DNA from 4 places in the Serratia sp. CoH_122_TC_1 genome. Region 4 is predicted to be linked to each of the others. Evidence: predicted binding sites of a transcription regulator. Region 4 holds the regulator's gene; each other region holds the start of a gene.

What was found. The regulator Fur, encoded in region 4, represses iron uptake genes when iron is present. The targets are predictions, from matches to a motif close to ATAATAATGAGAACNACTATCAA.
Region 1: the regulator Fur is predicted to act here: its motif matches at 4,557-4,579, upstream of AC2FC2_RS04820 (TonB-dependent receptor domain-containing protein).
Region 2: the regulator Fur is predicted to act here: its motif matches at 2,265-2,287, upstream of AC2FC2_RS11935 (TonB-dependent siderophore receptor).
Region 3: the regulator Fur is predicted to act here: its motif matches at 2,184-2,206, upstream of AC2FC2_RS24660 (TonB-dependent siderophore receptor).

The regions. Positions count from the first base shown of each region.
Region 1 covers NZ_JBXWLA010000003.1:89,328-95,467, reverse strand. Annotated here, with positions in the region: gene AC2FC2_RS04845 (ribbon-helix-helix protein, CopG family) at 374-568, opposite strand; gene AC2FC2_RS04840 (spermidine synthase) at 614-1,402, opposite strand; gene fabZ (3-hydroxyacyl-ACP dehydratase FabZ) at 1,439-1,894, opposite strand; gene AC2FC2_RS04830 (TIGR00645 family protein) at 2,152-2,646, opposite strand; gene AC2FC2_RS04825 (serralysin family metalloprotease) at 2,934-4,394, shown strand; gene AC2FC2_RS04820 (TonB-dependent receptor domain-containing protein) at 4,714-6,140, shown strand, end outside.
Region 2 covers NZ_JBXWLA010000008.1:63,716-69,855, reverse strand. Annotated here, with positions in the region: gene AC2FC2_RS11940 (ATP-grasp fold amidoligase family protein) at 1-3, shown strand, start outside; gene AC2FC2_RS11935 (TonB-dependent siderophore receptor) at 109-2,241, opposite strand; gene AC2FC2_RS11930 (GGDEF domain-containing protein) at 2,656-4,098, shown strand; gene AC2FC2_RS11925 (DUF1428 domain-containing protein) at 4,211-4,564, shown strand; gene AC2FC2_RS11920 (VOC family protein) at 4,578-5,048, shown strand; gene dsdA (D-serine ammonia-lyase) at 5,256-6,140, shown strand, end outside.
Region 3 covers NZ_JBXWLA010000025.1:28,709-34,848, reverse strand. Annotated here, with positions in the region: gene AC2FC2_RS24660 (TonB-dependent siderophore receptor) at 1-2,087, opposite strand, end outside; gene AC2FC2_RS24655 (hypothetical protein) at 2,491-2,781, opposite strand; gene AC2FC2_RS24650 (hypothetical protein) at 2,953-3,435, shown strand; gene AC2FC2_RS24645 (3'-5' exonuclease) at 3,777-4,337, shown strand; gene AC2FC2_RS24640 (multidrug effflux MFS transporter) at 4,446-5,639, shown strand; gene dadX (catabolic alanine racemase DadX) at 5,645-6,140, opposite strand, start outside.
Region 4 covers NZ_JBXWLA010000015.1:42,993-49,132, forward strand. Annotated here, with positions in the region: gene pgm (phosphoglucomutase (alpha-D-glucose-1,6-bisphosphate-dependent)) at 1-361, opposite strand, end outside; gene seqA (replication initiation negative regulator SeqA) at 439-978, opposite strand; gene ybfF (esterase) at 1,260-2,033, shown strand; gene ybfE (LexA regulated protein) at 2,325-2,612, shown strand; gene fldA (flavodoxin FldA) at 2,841-3,380, shown strand; gene fur (ferric iron uptake transcriptional regulator) at 3,701-4,147, shown strand; gene AC2FC2_RS18760 (glycosyltransferase) at 4,354-6,140, opposite strand, start outside.

The sequences.
Region 1 (6,140 bases), on a different contig from region 4:
GAGAGATACTCATGTAAATCACCACGTTAAAAAACAGGAAAAAAAACTTTAAATAATCAAATAAACAGAAGGGGTTTGTTTTTAATTTGTTAAACTTGTCTTTTAAGTAAATTAAATCAATGAATTGGGGAGGGTGATCTTTAAGAAATGATTGTGGTGGTTTAAATAATTTGAATTTATTAGCGTGGGAATTAATTGCATGGTAGGAATTTCGTTAATCATAATTCTTATGAATAATTAATGAAGCAGCGAAAATAGTCATAAAAATACATCGATAGTTATATTTATACGTTGATAATTATATAAAATCAGAAAGGACACTGAAACGTTCGCCAGGTGTTGACCGGTGAACGTTTCTGGCCTGGCGCTGTTTTCAGACGTTATCTACCCGCGGATTAGAGTGGGTTGGTTGGCTAGGATACTCAACCTGGTGTTTGTGCAGATAGTCGCGTATGAGCTGGCGGATCACCTGGGAAGGGGTGACATCTTGCTGCAAACACAGCTCTTCCAACGCTTTTTTCTTATCCGGATCAATGAGTACGGTTAAACGCGCCGTTTTCTTTTCCATGAGGGTGACTCCAGAGGTTGATAATAATAAGAGCGCCGTGTTGTTTCAGCTAAAATGCAACCGCTCAATCTTGCGTGACAGATAGCCAAGATCGCAATTGAAGCTCGGCCCAATCTCGGCAGAAAGGCGGCGCAGCAAGTTTAGCGGCGTTTCAACATCGGCAGGTGACGCATAGATAATCACATTGCCGCTGGGCGCTACACAGTACAAAACGGTGTTAAATACGCGGTGCAAACTGTGGTACAGCAGTGAGTCCTCGTCCGGGACCTCATGGTAATTCAGCACGAGCCAACCCTGTGGCGAAAGCCGCGCGACACACTGTTCAAGAAAGTGCTGGGTGCCCTGCTGAGGATCCATCGTAAAGGCGCTGTAGAGGTCAGAGAAAATCAAATCATAATAACGCGTTACGTTAGCCCGCAGATAATCGGCGGCATCCGTGACGTGCAAAATCACCCGTTGGTCGGCAGGTAGCGTGAAATACTGACGCGCAACGGACACCACTGCCTGACGCAGCTCTACCACTTCCAGCAGTATGTTGTCGTCATAGGCGTGCAGTGCGCGCACCAAGCCGCCACCCCCCAACCCCAGAATCAGTGCAGCAGAAGGGGGTTGCCAGGCCACGGCCATCAGCATGGTTTTAATGTAATTGTGAACCGGCACCTGCGGTGCGCTAATACACATTTTGCTCTGCTCGCAGATACCGTCGAAACGCAGGGTTCGGTAGCCTTTGTGGTCGGACACAATAATTTCACCGCAGTGATCTTGTTCCCGGGCGATGACCTGGCCACGAGGAGAGAAATCCAGCGTATTAAGCAATTTATCAACCAAAGACATAACGTTTTCGTTGAGCCTCCATTAGAAAAAACAACCTTACTTGCGGGCACACATAAATTCGGCAGTACAAATACGGCGGCCATTGACCGTGGCGCGGCCTGTAAAGCGGGCAAGGCCCGAACGTTGCCGAACAAAGGCGACGTCCATACGAAGCTGGTCGCCGGGGCGGGCAGAACGATAGAAGCGGGCATGATGAATGGCCGCAAAATAGTAGTGTTCACCCGGCAACAGCGGGCTGAGATAGTAATGGGCTAATAGCCCGGTGCTTTGTGCCAGCGCTTCCACCATCAATATTCCGGGAAATACATTTACCTGATGATGACCGGCCCAAAATGTGGGCTCATTGGCGGTAATGTTTTTGATGGCGCTGAGACGCCCCTGCGCAATGGAAGTGCCGTCAGCCAGAATGCGATCGACCAGCAGACAGGGAAATCGGTGTGGCAGGATGGATTGAACGTCCTGGTACTGCAGTGGATTACCATTCAGCGGCATGATTTATCTAGGTCCTGTCAGCGGAAGCGTTCGGCTTACGCTCGCCTCTGCGCTTATCGAAGTGTAATAGCATTATAATGTTATTATCATCAGATGGCACTAATAGAAATGGGTAACGTGGCAAGTGAAGCCAATTTTAGTGACGATGTCACTTTAATTGCGCCTAAAGCGCCTGCTCAACAAATTGATTTTTAATGTTTTAATGTAATGGCGGGCAGAAGGGTTAGCCGCCATTGGGGCATGGCGGCTAAAGGGGATCAGTGCTTGTAGCGGGTCAGTTTATCGAGGTAGCCCATGACAAATGCGGAAAGCACAAAGGTGAGGTGGATAACCACATACCACATCAGCTTATTGTCCGGCACATTCTTGGCATCCATAAACACGCGCAGCAAGTGAATGGAGGAAATGGCGACAATCGACGCGGCCACCTTGTTCTTCAACGAGGTGGCGTCCATCTTACCCAGCCAGCTCAGCTTTTCTTTGTCGTCGCTGATATCCAATTGCGAAACAAAATTCTCGTACCCCGAGAACATCACCATCACCAGCAGGCCGCCGACCAATGCCATGTCGATCAATGAGAGCAGCGTCAGAACCAGATCTGCTTCGGCAATGGAGAAAATGTTCGGCAAAACATGAAGAATCTCCTGGAAGAATTTTACCGACAGTGCCAGCAAGGCCAGGGACAGGCCGAAGTAAACCGGGGCAAGCAGCCAGCGAGAGGCGTACATCGCATTTTCTAGAAAGCGTTCCATAGTCATCTGAGTTCATTACAAAAAGTGGGGCGTAGTATAACGCAAGAGGCCTGGCAAAAGGCAAGTGACGGTGAAATGAATGCAGAGTGTTCCACGGGCATTCGGGGAAAGGCACATGCCGTGAATCGCATTAGGTATTAACATCATTATCATTTATTTTCGCGATATAGATTGAGCAATCTGAAAATCATACTACGATTTAAATGCTGCAATATAAGTCGGCAGCAGTTGTTTATATCGCAATTGAATTATATATAACGGAATGAATTAACCTACTGGAGATGGACATGGAAAATTCCCTGAATGGAAATACAAGCGGTTGGGACAGTGTTAATGATTTGCTCAATTACCATAATAGAGGTAATGGATTAACGATTAATAATAAGCCTTCTTTCGATGTGGAGGCGGCAGGTAAGCAAATAGCGCGCAGTGAACAGACCTGGAATGGCGTTCATATTACGGGACAAGGCGCGACGGTGACTTATTCCTTCCCGGTTTGGGATTATAACGAGGGTAACCTGAATGCCCGTTTCGGCAGCCAAGACACCGGCCTAAGTGCCTTTACCGCGCAGCAAAAAGCCCAGGCAAAACTGTCCTTACAGTCTTGGGCAGATGTGGCTAACCTGAATTTTGTCGAAGTTGCCCCCGGACAAAAATCCAATATTACCTTTGGTAATTACGAAGGCGACGGCCAGGCTTATGCAATTAAGCCCTTTACCGGAGCGGGTAATGACTATCGCGGGCATAATACCGATGGCCAAAGCTGGTTCAACATCAATTACGATTACGCGGATCCCCGCGACGGGGTTTACGCCAACCTGTACCCTGAGTTGGGCAACTACGGCCGCCTGAGCATCACGCATGAATTAGGGCACACGCTGGGGTTAGATCACCCAGGTGCTTATAATGCCGGCCAAAACCCTAGCTATGCGAAGGGGACCTATGCCGAAGACACTCGCCAGTTCAGCGTGATGAGCTATTGGGATGAAGGCGTTACCGGTGGTGATAACGGCGGCTATTTTGCCGCAGCGCCTCTGGTTGACGATATTGCCGCTATTCAACATCTCTATGGCGCGAATACCAGTACCCGTACCGGGGATACGGTATACGGGTTCAACTCCAATACCGGCAGGGATTTCTACACGGCGACGGACAGCAGCCAGAAATTAGTTTTCTCCGTTTGGGATGCGGGTGGTAATGATACCCTTGATTTCTCCGGCTATACGCAGAACCAGCGCATCAACCTGACAGAAGGCTCCTTCTCTGATGTCGGTGGGTTGAAGGGGAACGTGTCCATTGCACTGGGTGCAATTATTGAAAATGCCATCGGTGGTTCGGGTAATGATGTTATCGTCGGTAATAACGCCGCCAATATTCTCCACGGCGGTGCCGGTAATGATGTGATCTACGGCGGTGGGGGGCAGGATCAGCTATACGGTGGCAGCGGCAACGATATTTTTGTTTTCGCAGCGGTGAGCGATTCACCTTTCGCATCCCCTGATAAGATCGTGGACTTTGAAACCGGCATCGACAAAATTGATCTGTCCTTCTTTAATCACGGCGCTAAAGGTGCGGACTTTATTCATTTTGTTGACAATTTCAGTGGCCAGGCAGGGGAAGCACTGCTGACCTATAATTCACAAAGCAATTTAAGTGAATTAGCGCTGAATATAAATGGTCACGCCTCTCCAGACTTCCTGGTTCAAATTGTAGGGCAGGCGAATACGGCGACAGACTTTATTGTTTAACTCAGTCACGGTGGGTTATGCCCACCGTTCTCTTAGGGTTTTTCATCCCTGCATGCTTGAACATCCGTCTCCGGCCTACTGTAGTACCGCTATGTAAGGATTGCGTAAGCAATTGGGAAATAGTGCGTCAATACATCAATCAATATTATGACGATATTGCTTATGATAAGCATTATCATTATCATGTGTTTCATCAAGTCTACGTAGAAAGACCTTTATTTTTACATTATTACTTTTCATTAATATTGTTGAACCCGGTTAACTCCCGGGTGACGAAGCAACTGCGAGCTTATACTAATAATTAATGCAGGGTTAATACATGCGCAAAACTTTTAATTACCGGGGAATTATCGGGCAGTCCGTCCTATGCGGGGCTCTGGCCAGCACCACTTTTTACGTTAATGGTGAAGTAAATAAACCCTTAATACAAAAGACCACGCAAAATGAAGAGGAAATAACGGTTGTTGCACCGGTAATTGAAAAAAAAGCCGGAACAATAACCACGATTTCTGCACAAGATATGCAGAAAAAAGGGGGGAATGATTTTGGCTCAATAATGCGTTATGAAACGCTGATTGGTGCAACGGGTGTCAGTGGTGGCTCTTCTTCCGGGAAAAGCGGGTTCGATCGCAGTGGTTACACCGGATATAACATCCGTGGCCTGGAGAGTAACCGTGTCGGGCTGGATGTCGATGGGATCCCACAACCAGATGCGACTGGGCGTAGCTATGTTAGCCGTGCGGGGCTCAACACTTTCGGTATCGGCAGGGACTATCTTGACCCTTACATGTACGGCCAAGTGGACATTGAATCGGGGGCGACGTCAACAGAACGCAGTAATACCTCTATCGGTGGCGCGGTATCGTTTTCACCCAAGACGGCGGACCAGTATCTGTCACCCACCAAGCAGACCTACTTTGGTTACCAAAGCGATTACGACTCATCCAATCGCAGTTGGCATAACGGCATCACCGCTGCCGCAGGCGATGAGCAGTTGCGAGGGGTGTTTGTGTATAGCCGCCGGGATGGGCAGGAAACGCAAAATAACAGTGGTACCAATGAGGCTTATCCGGCCAACTGGCATTCCAATGCGCTGATGGCTTCCGGCATCTGGCAACCCAGCGACGAGCACAAACTCACCGGCACGGTAGATTACTACGACAAAACCAACCATACCCATTACGACAGTTGGAATTCGGCCGGAAGCGCCATTCTGGGCACCGCACAGCAGCAGAGCAATACGCGCCGTTGGGGCGTCAGCCTGAAAGATGAATGGACGCCATACAATGATTTTGTCGATACTCTGACATCAAAAATCTATTACCAGCAGACTCAAGCACATGATAACACCTACATGCCGACCAGTACCGGCAGCATGGAGCGGGTTTACTCCGACTACAACGTTAACACCTACGGTTTTGAAACACAGATCGCCAAAACGTTGGGTCGCCATACGCTGAGTGGTGGGGTTAATGCACGCGTGGCGGATACCGAGCGACCATTCCGGGAAGAACCGGCGCCAAGCGCGTTCACCGCCATCATGCAGCCAGAGTCTGACAGCCGTAGTTACGTGCTGGGTGGGTATGTACAGGACCGAATCCAGTTTGATCTGGACGGACATGGCTTTGCCGTTGTACCCGGTGTGCGCGTGGCTCACCAAAGCACGAAACCGCAAAACCTGAGCAGTCTGACCACGGGGAGCGCGGTGCTCACGGAGTCTGAACTGGAAACGCTGTACGGCAAAAG
Region 2 (6,140 bases), on a different contig from region 4:
TAACACCGTACCCACAGAGGATATGTTGTCACCCTGTGAACCCACAGGGTGTTTTTTTATCTTCTGCCGGAAGACACAACTCCCCGGACGGCATCCGGGGAGTCACGATCAGAAATCTACCGTTGCCTGCAGGCTCAGGCTGCGCGGTTCCCCCTCAATGACCCGCAGGTTACCCGCACTGGACGCATAATATTCGCGGTTGAACAAGTTTTTGACGTTCAGCTTGATCTGGGTGTGTTTGCCAACCAGCTTACTGTCCCAAGCGATAAACGCATCTGCCACCGTGTAGGCAGGCATGGTAAAACTGTTTTCCGGATCGCCTGCGCGACGGCCCACATAGCGGCCCCCTCCGCCCAGCCGTACATCACCCGGTACCGCAGGTAGCGTCATGCGGTGGCTGAGATAGAGACTCCCCATGTTGGTTGGGGCGTTCACCAGGCGGTTACCGACGTTATCCGGGCTGAGGTTATCTTCGACAATCTCGGTTTTGTCGTAACTGTAATTGGCGGTCAGATCCCAATTGCGGGCGAGTTCTCCGTTTAGCTCCAGTTCAACGCCGCTAGAGCGCGCTTTTGGAATGCTGCGAGTGACGCCGTTGATAAAGATCGACATATTGTTTTCGTCTATACGGTACAGCGCCAGCGTAGCATCGACCACTGGGGTCACTTGCCATTTACCGCCAACCTCGTAGGTAGTGCCGGTTTCAGGCGTAGCAACGTTCCCGTTGTCATCCACGGCCGTGGACGGAGTGAAAGAGCGGCTGTAGTTGGCATACAGTGAAACAGCCGGCGTGAGCTTGTACACCACACCGGCCTGCGGCAGGAATTTGTCATCCTTGTCGTTCAGCGTGTTTTTGGGGTTCTGGAAGCCATTACTGTTGTTTTGGTAATAAGACTGGTAGCGGGCGCCGAGGACGGCAATCCACTGGTCGGTTAAATGAATACTGTCTTTGGCGTAGACCGAACGACTGTACAAGGTGCTGCGTAGATTACTCAGGGCATCATTGTAAGTACTGCTGTTGGTCACCGGCGTTTCACCGTAGGCAGGATCATACATATTGAAGGTTTTTGACACCTTGCCGCGGTAGGAGTAGGCCTTGTAGGTCTCATTTTTCTCATAGTCGACGCCCACCAACAGGTCATGTTGCATGCCAAGTGCGATCGGCGACCCGATCACATCCCAGGAATAATAGTTTGTCTGGTGGTTGAAGCCGCGGTTGGCATCCGCACGGCGTGAAACAATTCCCGTGGCGGTGTCGATCGCCGTGGCACGCACTTCGTTGCTGTCGTAGCGACGTTGCATCCAGGCATAGTTGAAACGGGTGGTCCAGGTGCTGTCCAGTGCGTAGTCATAATGTGCGTTGAGGCGTTTGTTTTTGCCCCATGCGTGGTTGGCATAATCGTCCAGCCGGCGGTTATAAGGAATATCGACAGGCTTGCCATTGATAAAGGCCGTGCCGCGGTCATAAGGAATATCGTATTTGTATTCGCTGTAGGCAATGTTGAATGACGCTTTATCGCCAAACCAACTGAGTGACGGTGCAATCAGCGTATGCTCATCGGTGCCAAAATTGCGCCAGTAATCTTCGTGTTGACGCTCGGCAATAAAACGAAAAGCAAAACCGTTGCCGAGTGGCCCGGTGACGTCGACCGTGCCGCTGCCGCCACCAAAACTGTTAGTGGCACCGCTGAGGCGGGTGTTCCAGTCGTATTGCGGTTTTTTACTGATGAGGTTAATGATGCCGCCAGGGCTGAGAATGCCATACAGCAACGACGCCGAGCCTTTAAGCACCTCAACGCGGTCAGTGGTGGCGTCCATGCTCAAGCCCTGATTACTACGAACGCCGTCGATGAATACTGAACCGTCCGAGTTAACACCAAAACCACGTTTGACAAACCCGTCTTCAGTGCCGCCCAGCGTATTACCCTGTGTCACGCCACTGACGAATTTCATGGCATCGTTGACGCTTTTGACCTGGAAGTCGTTAATGACGTCAGGTGTGACAACGCTGACAGATTGCGGCACTTCGCTGAGTGGGGTGTTGGTTTTGCTGGCGGTGGACGCGCTATCCGTGCTGTAGCCCGCTGCTGGCAAGGAGCTGGTTGTGACGGTGAGCGACTCGTCCTCTGCCTGGGCGGTGGCCACAGGCAGTGCCGGTAAGACGCTGACAAGCAGGGGAATTGAACGAAAAACCTGACATTTTTTTGTTTTATTCAGACGATGACTTTCTACCTGGTGCATACAATTCCATATCAAATTAATAAATAATAACGATTATCATTTTTATTATAATTTGCATATGCACGATTTGAATAGTGAATGTTTGTCTGATTGGGGGAAACGCGATCCTGGAGCTTTGCAGCCAAAACCGCGCGCTACGCTTTTGCGCTGTGGTGAAGCGCAATCTGGCCTCGTTTAACACGACGCGCCACAGGCGAGGGAGCATGGGAATTCGGCCACTACATAACGCTACAGATTGATACATAATAGTATTTTTAAAGCGTTAATTAACGGGTGCCAACCCCGCTAAAAGTGGCAATAATATGAGTCTGGCTGCGCGTTTTACGTGCACCGTCAGGCATGGCAGACGGGCTATCCGTTGCCATTATGCAGGCTAGATTTTATCCGTATTCTTCGCAAGCCTCTGGAAGCAAGATGCACACCACCGAGTTATCTGGCGCGACAAAATTACAGCATGCAGTGATCGTTCTTTTGCTGGTGTTTGCAACCTGTATCTTTGGCATTGAAAGCCGACCTACCGGCCTTTTGGCGACATTTTGGCCGACCAATGCCGTGTTGCTGGCCGTTCTGGTGCGTTACCCTAAACTCGCCAGCCCTGTGGGGTGGGCGATGGCCATGCTGGGTTATTTGGCAGCCGATTTACTCACCGGCAGTACGCTGGGCAAAGCCCTATTGCTCAATGGGGCCAATATGGCGGGTGTGGCGGTCGGATATTATCTGTTTATGCTTTTGCCGCCGCAAATTCGTGCCCTGGAACGTACCTCGTCCAGTATTTATCTGTTTGCTATCTGCCTGGCGAGTGCGACCGCAACGGGGTTACTGGGTGCAGGGGCTTCAGTGTTGCTGTTCGGTCGTCAATATCTGCCTTCATTGGCGCTGTGGTTGTCTTCTGAGTTCACCAATTACATTACGTTAATGCCGTTTATTCTGGCTTTACCGGCAGACTGGAAAGGGTATTTGCGCAGCATTACGCAGGCAGTGACCTTGCGCAGTCAGTGGTACAACATCTGCACAAAGGTCGCCGTGTTAATCCTGCTGACGATGGCCTGTATCTGCAGCGTCGTGATTGGCGGCCCCGGCGCGGTGATTTTCCCCATGCCAATCCTGCTGTGGCTGGCGATGACGTTTTCGCTGTTCAGTACGATGATTGCCGTGTTGGCCTATGTATTGTGGTGCCATCTGGCGATTGATCTGGGGCTGATCGCTATTAATCTCGACATGACGATATTGCAAAATACGGTGTCGATGCGGTTGGGCGTGGCGCTTTTGGCGCTGGGGCCGATCGCTGTCGCCAGCATGAATTTTGCCCGAAATGCACTGCTGCGCAGGTTAGAGCACGTAGCGAACCACGATGCGCTGACCCACGTATTAACCCGCAACGCCTTTATGCAGCGTGGCACGCGCCTGGTTAGCCAAAAAGGGGAACGGGTCTGCATTATGATGCTGGATATCGACTATTTTAAATCGATCAATGACCGTTTTGGCCACGCTGGCGGCGATGTGGCGTTGTTGTCCTTTACCCGCGCCATCATGGGGGACCTGCGCGAGCACGATCTCTTTGGCCGCATGGGAGGAGAGGAGTTCGCGATCGTGGCGCCGATCGAACAACCGCAAGATGCGATGTCGCTGGCTGAGCGCTTGCGTCGACGAATTGAAATTGAATCTATCACCATGCCAGCCGGTAACCATTTGCAAATCACGGTGAGCATCGGCATGGTTACCTGCATTGGCGGTTCCGAACAGAATCTTGACAACCTGTTGAAAATCGCGGACTTAGCAGTATACAAAGCCAAAAACAGTGGCCGGAACCGGGTCGCAACGCCAGAGTTACTCCCTCGAAACACCCCCGACCTTTGAGCCCCCCGGGGGTGTAAATGGTTGCCCCCGCCAATGGCGTCTAAAATGGAAGAGGGCGTAGGCAGCTCCGTCTGCGCCACACCGACTGTCGAACAGACAAGAGGAATCTCCGATGAAATATGTTGAAGGTTTTGTGGTGGCGGTACCCGCCGCCAATAAGGAGGCGTACCAAAAACTGGCCGCCGCAACGGCCCCCCTGTTTAAAGAGTTCGGTGCCACGCGGATCGTCGAATGCTGGGGTAATGATATCCCCGATGGCAAACTCACCGATTTTCGTGGTGCGGTTAAGGCTGAAGCTGATGAAGTTGTGGTATTCAGTTGGATCGAATACCCGTCTAAGGCCGTACGCGATGAGGCGAATCAGAAGATGATGACCGACCCGCGTATGAAAGCGTTGGGCGAAAAAATGCCGTTTGACGGCAAGCGAATGATCTTCGGCGGCTTCGAATCTATCCTGGACCAATAGCGGAGGGGATATTGTGAAAATAACCCAACACTTGTGGTTTGAGAAAGACATGGATGCAGCACTACGCTGTTACATCGATCTGATCCCCGGTTCTTCCCTAACCTGGCACTCCACATTGCCTGCCGACACCCCCAGCGGCCCGGCAGGCAGCGTAAAACTGGCGGCTTTTACGCTGGGTGACCAGCGGTATGCAGCGATTGAAGCGGGCCCTTTGGATCCGTTCAACCACAGTTTCTCCATTATGGTCGAATGCGCAGATCAGGCGGAGGTTGATCGCCTGTGGGATGCGTTGAGCGACGGCGGTCGTGTTGAGCAATGCGGTTGGTTGCGCGATCGCTGGGGGTTGAGTTGGCAGATTGTTCCCAAGCGACTGACAGAGCTGATGAACGATCCCGATGCCATGAAGGTAAGAAGGGTAACCGAGGCGATGCTGCAGATGGTCAAACTGGATGTTGCGGCGTTAGAGGCGGCAGCTCGCGGATAACATCGCAGCTAACTGCCCCGCAGTCATATTGGCTGTGGGGCAGTTAGGTGATTCTGTGTAATGCAAAGCGTCATCCTGGGGTGTAAATTGACGCAAATCACCTTTTTGCATCAACCCTGCTCACGCAGGGCTGAATTTTTATCATTTGTCAGCGTCGACGAATCGCTGCACCCTAGAGCTAACCTTTGTGCAGCGTAGAGAACAAAAATGGAAAAGACACAGATTCAGCAATGGGTTACCCAATTCCCGCTGGTGCAGGCACTGATCGACCTTAAACCGGTGACCTGGTTCAACCCACGAGCGACCACGTTGAACGCGGGGCTGCCCTTTGTCGGTCTTGGCGCTGCCGACGTGACCGATGCGGAACAACGGTTAATGCGTTTTGCCCCTTATCTGAGCGCCGCCTTCCCGGAAACGCGCATCACCAACGGGGTGATTGAATCTGATGTCGTCGCGATTCCTGCCATGCAAACGGCGCTCGATCGGCGCTATAGCCTGCCGTTAGGCGGGCGTTTATGGCTGAAAAAAGACAGCCACCTGCCAATCTCCGGGTCGATCAAGGCCCGCGGGGGCATTTACGAGGTGCTGACACATGCAGAGAAACTGGCTCTGGAAGCAGGGAAACTGCAGTTAACGGACGATTATTCCAGGTTGTTCTCGGCGGAGTTCCGCGAATTTTTCAGCAACTACCGCATTGCGGTGGGCTCAACCGGTAACCTGGGTATGTCGATCGGCATTATCAGTGCCAGACTGGGTTTCAGCGTCAGCGTGCACATGTCGGCAGATGCCCGTGAATGGAAAAAGCAGAAGCTGCGTGATAATGGCGTCAACGTAGTTGAATACGCACAAGATTATGGCGTCGCCGTGGAACAGGGCCGTTTGCAGGCCGCGCAGGATCCACACTGTTTCTTTATTGATGATGAAAACTCACAGACGTTATTCCTGGGCTATGCCGTTGCCGGTGGGCGTTTGAAGCGTCAGTTTGACGAGAAAGGCATTCAGGTTGATGCCCAACATCCGCTGTTCGTTTATTTGCCCTGTGGTGTCGGCGGTGGCCCCGGCGGGGTCGCTTTTGGGCTGAAACTGGCTTTT
Region 3 (6,140 bases), on a different contig from region 4:
GTACGCTCCGCTCCCCAGTAACAATAACCGGTGCCGTAACACGCAGCGACGTACTCTCTGTCCGTCAGGTTATTCACGTTCAATTGCACATAGGCACCTTTCAACGACGGATTAACGCGGTCTAAATTCATTCGTACCGAGGCATCGAGTAGCGTCACGGAAGGAATACGCAGCGTATTTTCATTGTCCGCCCACTGTTTACCGATGTAACGCGCCCCAGCACCCACCTCAACACCGTAAGCCGTCGCGTATTTTCCCCACAGTGACGCCATTTGTTCTGGCACCAAATACGGTGTATTGCCGTCGTTGCCATCAATTGCGTCTTTGAACTTCACTTTGTTATAGGTATAGCCAGCAATCAGATCGAAACGATCGGTGATCTTGCTGCGAGCCTCGAGTTCAACACCTTGAGAATGCACCTTACCGGCAGGCAGATAATAACTTTGCTGTACAACGCGGTTGGCTACATCTTTCTGCGTCAAGTCATAAAGCGCCACGCTGTAGATTGATGAACTGCCTGGCGGCTGGTATTTCAAACCCACCTCATATTGCTCGCTGGTGCTCGGTTTCAACATATGTCCGTTCTGATCGGGCAGCGCCTCCGGCGTCACCGCCGTGCTATAACTGGCATAAGGTGAAAAACCACTATCAAAATGATAAAGCAACGACGCACGTCCGCTGAAGTTATCATCACTACGCGCATCGCTAGTGCCCGTGTTGAGCACCGTATTTTTTGAATCTATGCGGTCAAAACGGCCGGACAGATTCAGATACCAGTTCCGCAGACTGATTTCATCCTGTAGATACACCCCCGTCTGCTCATAGTGACGTCTGGAATCGGTATGCGTAAGATGGGTTAACCCCGCGCCACCGGACACGCCGGTATAGGGATTCAACGTAGAAGCCCCTGCTGACTCATCCCACAGATTGTTACGAAAGCGCTGGTAATCCAGCCCCAGCATCACTTTATGTTCCAGCAACCCGGTAGCAAAATCAGCTTCAAGTTGATTATCGACAGCAAATGCATCCAACGAGGTCGCAGAACCGCTGTAATAGCGGTTCAACAATTGGTGTTCTGGATCCCAGCCAATCTGATATACCTGCTGTAATTCAACATTGGAATGGGTATAGCTGGCATTTTGCCGGAATGACCAAACATCGTTAAAACTGTGTGAGAAAGCGTAGCTGTAGATTTGTTCCCAGCGTTTGAACACATTACGGCTGCTTTCGCCGTCGAAGAACCCTCGGCCCAGTTTGTCTCCTGAGCTTGAGTAAAGGCTCCCATCAGCCGGCACCGCGCTGTGATAGCCGCCAGAAGGATCTTTTTGCAAATAGGCTTTTAACAACAACGAGGTATTTTCGTCCGGCTGCCACAGTAATGACGGTGAAATAGCATAACGTTCTTCGCGCTGGTGGTCATACATGGTTTCACTGCTGCGCGTCATTCCCGTCAAGCGATAAGCCCATTGATCCGATAATGGCCCTGTCACATCAAAGGCACCGCCTTTAGTGCTGTTGTTACCGGCACTGAGATTAACGTGCCCCTGCGTGTCGAACTGCGGCCGCTTGGACGTGAGCGCGACCAACCCACCCGGAATGCTTTGCCCATACATCACCGACGAGGGCCCTTTAATAATATCGATACGCTCCAGGAACCAAGGGTCAACCTGCAAGGCATTGTAAGTGCCGCCGTCACTCAACAAACGTAAACCATCAAGGAAAGTATTATTAACGTCACCACCATGAAAACCACGTAACGCAATGGTGTCATAGCGCGTCGCACCACCGGAAAAATTGGTAAAGACACCCGGTGCATATTTCAACGCATCGTTAACCGTCTGGCTACTCTGATCGGTCATCTGCTTGCGCGTAACCACCGAGACAGACTGCGCCGTCAGGACCAGGGGGGTATCGATTTTAGTGGCTCCCTGGCTGGTAGTGGCCTGGTAGCCTTGTGTTTGTGCCTCTGCCGTGTCTGCGGTTTTTGCCGTGACGACCAACGTATCTTCAGCTAACGACGTCAATGGCAGGAAGATCGCGAATGCACATAAAACACGCGACCTTTTGACAGGAAAAATAATCGACATGCTTGTAATCCCTAGTAAATATCATTAAATCGCACTCTATGAGCCAGCTCGCCCGTTACAACGAGTAATGCGTCCACAGAGGCTTACAAAATGTAAATACTAATGATAATCACTCTCTTTATCCATAATGATTTACACTATACGTTGGCTTTTTATGAACCTCCGAAGTGACTCAGCCCACAGGTGCCCCATAGTCAGAATGGACATATCTTATTGAAAATAAAAAAAGTGCCAGCTCAAGGCTGGCCATAGAATGGGAGTAAATGTGACAGGTACGTACCGGATTGGGTGGCGCATAAGGGATATCCCTTCTCACCCTTTTCAGCCAAAAATGATAACGATTATCATTATATTTTGAAAAGTGCTTAGTATCTACAACTTTTACAGCATTGGGTACTGACCTTCAACGAGGTCTGGTGAACCGGGCATACAAACGCCCTATCGCAAACAGCGTTCCCCAAACCAGAACATTCAACCCACCCCATACGACGAATACGTATATAAAGGTTTGATAAATGGGAATGCCCCGATCGGCGGAGAATGGATTAAAATGCCAAAATCGAATAATGACGAAAGGGTTTAAGTTAAACCACTTAAAAAAGAAAGCGACCAGCATTGGCGGAAGCAAAAAATAAAGACCCAGCGTAAAAATCAACAGATACGCTGCGAAGCGGCTATTTTTATAATCTTTCATATCAATGAATTACCATTAGAATTCAACTATTAACGCCAAAGCTCGTATTGTTCGATACAGACCTGACATACCTTGATTAGTTCCCATTCGGGGCCAAAATAAAGCCTGTTTGGCGTTTCAAATTCATTTAGTTTTTGGGTGCTATAACGCTAGTCAGCTCAGGAGGCTTCAATGATACCGGACTATTGCCCTATACCACCAACCCCCAAAAAACTCAAAGTCATCTATGGCTGGTATATATATACCGTCTATGCACAGTTGATCTTTAATGTTTACCTGGCGGTATATAACGGCTGTGTCAGGCACCCGATTGAAGCGCCGTTGATCTCAGTGTGCCACAGCCTGTTCATCGCATTTATTCTCTATCAGGTGTTGAAAAAACGCACGCATTTCGCTTGGGTTATGTTGGCCTATTACATTCTGATGCGACTGTATTACGCCAATGTACTGCATATTGAATTCAATGCATGGAGCCGTGGGCTGGTATTTATTTTTCTGACGCTGCTGCTTACGGGCACCGTCGCCGTAGGGCAACTGGCAACGCCACCCCTGCGTCAAGATTGGTTGGCACGCCTGGGCTGGCGGCAATGGATAACACTGGCTAGTTTGGCAGGCATATTGACGCCGTTGATTACCATCGATTATTTGGGCTGAGCGCCGGTCATTGTCTTGGGATGTGAGGCTCGGAGATATCTACCAGACGGCACACTTTGGTGTAGTTGTTAGACTTTTCACATATTTTATCAGTGACAAAAACGCCAAGGTAGCTCAATACCAGCAGATAACCGACCATACACAAAATGAAAATAAACGTTCTCACCGATAGAACCAACCCGACAACAGAACCCTGAGTATCATACCTCGGTTACCCTGCCTTAGACTATTTCAAAGTATTCTTTAAATCCGCCGGTCATTTCAGACATACAGGCCTGACGGCGCATCCTCGCCCGGTTTGTAGTAAGATTATGCACGACCTCACTTAGCCGGGAGCCCCAATGCACCATCTCATGTTAGACATTGAAACGCTGGACATAAAGCCAAGCGCGGTGATTCTGGTCGTTGCCGCTGTCTTTTTCGATCCCCAAACCGGCCAACTGGGCGCCGAGTTTGAAAACGCCGTGAGTAGCCAAAAAGATCAACCCGGCAGGACCATCAGCCTGGATACCGTCGCCTGGTGGGCGAAACAATCAGATGGAGCCCGTAAGCTGGCTTTCGGTGGCACTGAGACACTTAAACGAACGCTGACCAACCTGAGCCGGTTTATCCATATGAACAGCACCGACCCGGTAAAAGTCTGGGGTAACGGTAAAGAATTCGACTGCGCCATCCTCGAACATGCCTTTCAGCAGCTTGAAATGCCGTGCCCCTGGAAGTTTTGGGATACGCAAGACGTTCGTACCGTGATCACGCTGGCCGAACTGCTGGGTTTCAATCCCAAGAAGGAACGGGCATTCGAGGGCACGCCTCATCGCGCCTTGGATGACGCCAAACATCAGGCGCGCTACGTGGCAGATACGATCTCAGCACTTTACTATCGTAAAAACTCTGCACTGTAAGCGGAGCAGACAGGCGAAGCGATAACCAGCCTATGTTTTGCCCCTTTCTATTTAACGCCAGAGTCTCTACTCTAGCCCTCTTTGTCACTCGGACGTGCTGTTTTTGTTATGCAAAAATTTCTGTTTCTGCTTCTTAGCCTGGTACTTCTCGGCCCGCTGGGCATCGATCTTTATTTGCCGACTATCCCCGCGATCGCTCTCGGCCTTAACAGCAGCGAAGCGCTGATTCAGTCCACTATTTCGTTGTTCATTCTGGTATTGGGCCTTGGGCAGATTATCGCCGGCCCGTTAGTGGATAACTACGGTCGCAAGCCGGTGGCGTTGGCAGGTATTGTTATTTATATGCTTGGCGCGGCCATGGCGGCGTTGGCAACCACGCCAACGGTGTTTGTTGCCTCGCGACTGCTGCAAGGTGTCGCGGTTTGTTGCACTGCGGTAGTGGCATTCAGCGGTGTGCGTGACCGAATGAACGGTGACGATGCGGCGCGCGCCTTTGGTTTTCTCAACGGCACGCTGAATATTATCCCTGCACTGGCACCGCTGCTCGGCGGTCTGCTAGCTGAAGCCTTTGGCTGGCGCGCACCGTTCTGGTTCCTGGTGTGTTACGCCCTGGCTGTCTTGATACTGATCGCCCTGCGGCTGCCAGAGACTCGCCCGGCGGATACTGTGCGTGTCAAAGGATTACCGGTGCGACAATATGCCCGAATTCTTAGCGACCGCCGCTTTTTGTCCTTCGCCGTAGTTAACTCTGGGGCGATGGGGATGGCGCTGACGTATGTTTCACTAGCGCCTAACGTGTTGATGGGAACCGCCGGCCTAACCCCGTTGCAATTCTCACTGGTGTTTGGCGCTAACGGCTTTTGGATCATGCTGGTGAGTTTTTTCGCCAATCGGATTATTCACAAGGTCGGGCGGCCAGTATGCCTTGCGACCGGCGGGCTGTTGATGGGCATCGGCTGTGTTGGATTGCTGCTTGGCGTGTTCTTGCTGCCAGGCCCGGCGCAAACTCACTGGCTGGCTTATATGCTGCCTGTCGCCTGTGCCTGCGCAGGGCTTGCCTTTATGATGGGGCCGGCAACCAGCTACGCGCTGGAGCCGTACTCTAACGAGGCTGGAGTTGCCTCTGCCCTGGTGGGATTTGTACAGATGGCCGGTGGTGCGGGGCTAGGCTTATTGACAATGGCACTGCCGTTGCAACCCAAGCTGTCACTCGCACTGGTGATGCTGGTGGGTTGCCTGCTGGCGCTGCACGCGCGGCAGCGCAGCAAGCAAATTAAAGGTCAATTGAAGAAAGTCGCCTGAGGCTTTTAAGCCTCAGTGGTCACGGGTACCCTGGCGGCCAACGCCGTCAGTAATTCATAGCCCAACGTGCCTGCCGCGGCAGCAACATCGTCAACCGGCAGGCGTCGTCCCCAAAGCTCTACTTCCGCCCCAATTTGGGCATTTGGGCATGGCGTCAAGTCAACCACCAGCATATCCATTGAAACCGTACCCAACGTCCGCGTCAGCACACCGTCTACCCAGACAGGTGTCCCGGTCTGCGCATGGCGCGGATAACCGTCTGCATAGCCACAAGCAACTACGCCAATACGCTGCGCACCTTCGGCACGGTAGCGCCAACCATAGCCAACCTGATCGCCGCGTTTCAACGTTTGAATCCCTATGATCTCGCTGCTCAGCGTCATGGTGGGCTGCAAACCGCTCTCCGCAATGTCACGCCATTGCCCGCTGGGCGAAGCGCCATAGAGCACAATACCTGGCCGCACCCAGCTACCATGGGTTTCTGGGTGCCACAACGTGGCG
Region 4 (6,140 bases):
GCGTCGGTGTGAAACCGTTATTTTCCTGCACGATCACATCCACGCCGTTGGCGGTCAGCACTTCCAACACAGAAATGAAGGCTGGCTCTGACAATGCATGGGTGTCTTTGCCCACGTAGCATGGGCCGGTGACCCCTTGCTGGTGGCGTACTTCGGCAATCGCCTGCGCGATAGCGAGAATATGGGCTTCATTGAAGCTGTGGCGCTGAGCGCTGCCACGATGGCCTGAGGTCCCGAACTTCACCGCATGTGCGGCGTTGCCCGCTTCCGGTTGCAGTACATAGTACTGCGACGTCAGCTGGGCTACGTTGATCAAATCGCTTTGCTGAGCCGGCTGCCCGGCACGTGGGTTATTCGCCATCGACATATCTCCCTAATCCCTGTCCAGCGGCCTGGCAATATGTCGCTCACGGCCACCATGACGGGCTGTTCGCTAAATTAGATAGTGCCGCAAACTTTATCTGTCAGTTCCGCTGGGAACTGCATAGCCTGCATGATGTGCTCCACCATGCTGCGTTTGCGACCGGTATTGGTATTGGTGATCACCCAATAAGGCGTGCCCGGAACGTGCTTCGGCTTGGTGTGCGTTCCATTCGCCAACAGGGTTTGCTGATCGCCTGCAAAATAGGTGCGGGTACGGCCGTGCAACGCTTCAGTTGCGGTGGCAAAACCGGCCGCATCGAGGGTATACAGGGTGGATAGTACCAGCATAAAACGATTCACCGCTTTGCTCTGCTCGGCATACTCATCCGACAACAGCAGTTCGCGCACGGCACGCACGCGATCGCGCGGTCGCGGAGCAGCAACAATTTTGTCCTGCTCGGCGCTCTGTGCGCTGGCAGCTGGCGCAGCGCGCAAGGGCTGACCGGCGGTAAATTTCAACATACGGCGCAAAATATCGGACGCGCTCTCACCAATATGTTGCGTGTGGCTGGCAATATAACGGTAAAGCTCTTCGTCGACTTCAATAGTTTTCATCTTTATCCAGTACTGTTTTTTTCTACTTAGAACCTGAAGCCAGATCCTGCATTCAAGCCATGGGATTATAAGGTTAAAAGCGCGGGAGCGAACATAACAATGTGTCCCGACACGGCAAAAGCAGACTATTACCTAGAGTCCGCCCAGCATCCACGTTGCCAAACCCGCACCTTACCATGAAAAATCCGCGTTATACCCCATGGATTTCAAGCGGCAGCACGGCAACGGGTATGTTCATCCGGTGTTTTAATCATGATAACCTAATCTGAATCTCTCTCAGTATGAACTTCACCATGAAATTACATTATCAATTGCTGGCAACCGAGTCCGCAGCGTTGCCGGTCATGCTGATCCACGGGCTATTCGGCAATCTGGACAATCTGGGCGTCCTGGCGCGCGACCTGAACCAACAGCACAGCGTGATTAAAGTCGATTTGCGTAACCACGGCCTGTCGCCACGCTCAGCGGTAATGACCTACCCGGAAATGGCCCAGGATCTGCTGGCGTTGCTGGATGATTTGCATCTGGAGAAGGTCATTGTTATCGGCCATTCAATGGGCGGTAAAGCGGCGATGGCACTGACGGCCATCGCGCCAGAGCGAGTGGAGAAACTGATCATTATTGACGTTGCACCGGTGGACTATCACGTTCGCCGCCACGACGAAATTTTTGCCGCGTTACAAGCCGTCAGCGCAGCCGGCATCACGCAGCGCCAACAGGCTGCGGAGTTGATGCGCAGCTATCTGGATGAAGAAGGTGTGATCCAGTTCTTGTTGAAGTCATTCCATCAGGGCCAATGGCGTTTCAACCTACCGGCGCTGATCGATCAATATGAAAATATCACCGGCTGGCAGGAAGTCCCCGCCTGGCCGCACCCGACGCTGTTCATTCGTGGTGGGCTGTCGCCCTATGTACAAGATAGCTACCGCGCCGATATCGCCCGTCAATTCCCACAGGCACGTGCACACGTGGTTGCAGGCACTGGGCACTGGGTTCATGCAGAAAAACCAGAAGCCGTGTTACGTGCCATTCACCGTTTTCTCGGCGAAGCCTGAGCCAATTGCCCCCTTGTCAGAGAAGGAATCCTCCCTAAAACGGCCATCTGGTGAAAAAACGCGCTAAAGATAACGGCTTAGCGCGTTTTCGGCTCAGTTAAACATTGTCGTCGCTCCATCTGCTGGGGTAATATGGCGCGCTATAATTTTGCCGCCGTGCTAAGCGTGTTCAATAGCGCCGGGCTGGGGGTGAATTTGGGTTAGGGTTTATTGGCCCGAAGTGTGTTAACCGAACCATCCAGAAGCGTTTACGCGCTTTTTGATGCAAACTCCCTTGCAGTACCGCTACCTATGGCAAAAGAACAAACGGATCGCACGACGCTGGATCTGTTCGCAGATGAACGCCGTCCGGGGCGCCCGAAAACCAACCCGCTATCCAGAGATGAACAGCTTAGAATCAATAAGCGTAATCAGCTTCGACGCGATAAAGTCCGTGGCTTACGGCGTGTGGAACTGAAGATCAACGCGGATGCGGTGGACGCCCTGAACAAATTGGCGGAACAGCGTAATATCAGTCGCAGCGAGCTTATTGAGCAAATGCTGTTGGCGCAACTGGCAGACGACCAGCCAGAACATTGATCATTGCAGCCGCACGTGCGGCGCGGCGTTAAGGATGACGCCCGATCAACATCGTTTTATTCCACCCGGTATCGCATAAACGTGATAAAACCCCGGGGTAAATTTCTGGCATGATACGCAATTACCGGTAAGGGTTTCCCTTGCTATGGCATCATTTTAATCGGTGTTATCGTGGTCAGCGCTAACATCGTGTAATGCAATTTATTGAATTTAAAGGTTATACGCGATATGGCTAATGTAGGCATTTTCTTTGGCAGCGACACTGGCAATACCGAAAACATTGCCAAGATGATCCAGAAAATTCTTAAGCAACAGTTTGGCGACGATGTTTGCGAAATTCACGACATCGCCAAAAGCAGCAAAGAAGACCTGGAAGGTTTCGATATTCTGTTGCTCGGTATCCCGACATGGTACTACGGCGAAGCCCAGTGTGACTGGGATGACTTCTTCCCAACGCTGGAAGAGATCGACTTCAACGGTAAGCTGGTTGCGCTGTTTGGCTGTGGCGACCAAGAAGACTATGCAGAATATTTCTGTGATGCGATGGGGACTATCCGCGACATCATTGAACCACGTGGCGCCGCCATTGTAGGCCACTGGCCAACCAAAGGTTACCACTTCGAAGCGTCGAAAGGCTTGGCGAGTGACAGCCACTTCATCGGTCTCGCCATTGACGAAGATCGCCAGCCAGAACTGACCAATGAACGTGTCGAAGGTTGGGTAAAACAAATCGTCGAAGAGTTGAGCCTGGCCGAGATCGTCGGGTAACGCCAAAGGTTGAACAAAAGCCCTGCAAAGTGCATAGTGTTGCCGGCAGGGCCGTCATCGGCAGTACGGATTACTGCAATAGAAGATACACATTTGTAACTTCTCACATCGTCAAGGTAGACTGAGATATCGGTTTATCCCATCCATCAAGACGTTGCGTGTGCAACATGCAATAGTGCAATTATATCTTTGTTAACAACCGGCGGTTTCTATTTAGGCCAACCGGTTCTATAATGAGACGCAATTAACACTTTGTGCCGACCGATGCCACAGGCGAGAACGCCTCAACTTGATTAGCATAGTAACAGGACTGAATCCGCATGACTGACAACAACACCGCATTGAAGAAGGCCGGCTTAAAAGTCACGCTTCCGCGACTCAAAATCCTGGAAGTACTGCAAAATCCGGAATGCCATCACGTCAGTGCGGAAGATCTGTACAAAAAACTGATAGATATGGGCGAAGAAATTGGCCTGGCTACGGTTTACCGCGTACTGAACCAATTTGATGATGCAGGCATTGTGACTCGTCACAACTTCGAAGGCGGCAAGTCCGTGTTCGAACTGACCCAGCAACATCATCACGACCACCTGATTTGCCTGGATTGTGGCAAAGTGATCGAATTCAGCGATGAATCTATCGAAGTGCGTCAGCGTGATATCGCCAAACAACACGGCATCAAGCTCACCAACCACAGCCTGTACCTGTACGGCCACTGTGAAACGGGTGACTGCCGTGAAGACGACACTCTGCACGACAAAAAATAATGTCCTTAACCGGCATTGAGAACCGCCTTAACGGCGGTTTTTTTATGCCTGAAGCAAATAGATAAAAAAATCCCCGGACAGGCCCGGGGAAAGATCATAGCTAAATGACAACAATTGCAGCGGCACTTCTCCACGGTACTTCTCACTTCCCACTTACACCCACTTCAACGTCAACTCCCCCGCCGACACGCGGATGAGTAAACTCGTTACAATGCATATTCAAGAAAGAGCAGCCGATCAAAAAACATGGCCTTGGCTTGGTCAAACACACCACGAATGCGGAACCCCTTGTTCAAATACATTTTGCAGGCATCACTACTTTGCCAGACGCACAGCGCGATGTTTTTCGCCTGGCGTTGATCCGCCTGTAGCTGAATCAAGGCAAACATTTGGTTAAAATACCCCAGCCCCCGAAATTGGCTCTCAATCGCCAAGCTACAGACAAAATAATCGTCAGCGACACAGTGGCTTTGCACAAAGCTGTCGTAAGCCTCATCAAGAGGTTTCATTTCATCGCGATAAAGGTAGTCCGTGTCTATGGCATACAGTTCACTGACGGCCGCCGCATTGAAAAAACCGACAAACTCACCGCGCCGATCGTAAGCCACGGTGATCAGATCCAGGTAAGGTTCGATATTTTGCGCCTGCTGCAAAGACACCAGATCCAGCCCAGCACGATTGCCAACGGAACAGTATTCCAGGTAGCTCGTGCTAAAAATCAGCTTTGCCATGCGGGTCTTATCCGCTTCACCCACCTGCCGTCCCGCCATGAAATGCAACGATCCCCGCGGTTCAGGCGGCACAGCCTCCCCCCCCCCCTGGGCAGAACGCCAGTAATGCCCAGCCGCTATCTGCCGCCGGTTGTCGGCAATCAGGTACTCCCCAAAAAGCTGGTTTACCCGATCAAGCCGCTGATCATGAGAAAGCACCGAATAGTAGTGGTAATGATCGATGTCGGACCGAATCTGCGCCGGATAGGCCATGCGAGGTACTTCATCAACGGTAAATATTTCCGCATAGCGTGCCAAATCCAGCGGCTGCTCAAGCTGCCAATCCAGATTTTCCAACCGGCTAACACATTGCTGGTAGCTCTGCTCTTCTTCTTGCGACAACGGTAGCCGCTCATTGGTGATCACATCTTCCAGCAGCCGCATACCGCGAATACCGCAGGTCACCGCCTGTGGGGTTGCGTCATACAAAACACCATGCATCTGGCAAAAACGATCGTGGCTGAGGAAAGTACGTTCAATATGGCGACTCCACAATTGGTAAAAAGGATCGAACAGCTTCCGTTCATAAATCGGATTTCTTTCCGGTACCTCACTGCTTTCCCCCGCATAAATTTGATCGAGCCCAGCTAACATCCTGCACAGCGCCATATCTCCCTTACGGCTGATGATCATTCCCGTTTCGTCGAGGAACAAATTCAACCAACTGACGTGGCTAACTTCACCTCCGGGCAGGAACTGAAGATAGTCCGGAACCTCAGGCTTGATCAGAAACAGTGTCGCCGCTCGGTGGGGAAGTGTGTCGATATCCATATACACGCCCCCCATCTCAATCAAAATCAAAAAGCGGAAGTAGTCGGACAGTGTGGCGTAATAGCGTTTATCATGGAGCTGATGGATAAACCCCAAACTATTACCGACTCTTCTTTGCGCCAGTTCACTCAACGAATGCACCTGCAGGCGATGGTTACCGGCATCGTACTCACCCAACTGGCCGCCATGCGTTTGGGGTGAGGCAATGAAACAGGCATCCTTTGCCAGCTGCTTTGCATCCCAAACCCATAACATGCCGACCCAGTCACGAGCCTCGCCACGACTCACCGCTTGTTGTGCATCCCCCCACTGAGAGATAACTTCTCGCGCGTCGTCAGGAATGGCTCCGCCCAACCAAATGCGGTGCAGCAATTGTTCCCCTGCGGCAAGTGCCCGCGTGGGCACGCAAAATAGTGAAGAACAGCGTGCGGCATCAAATAAATGCCCCTGCG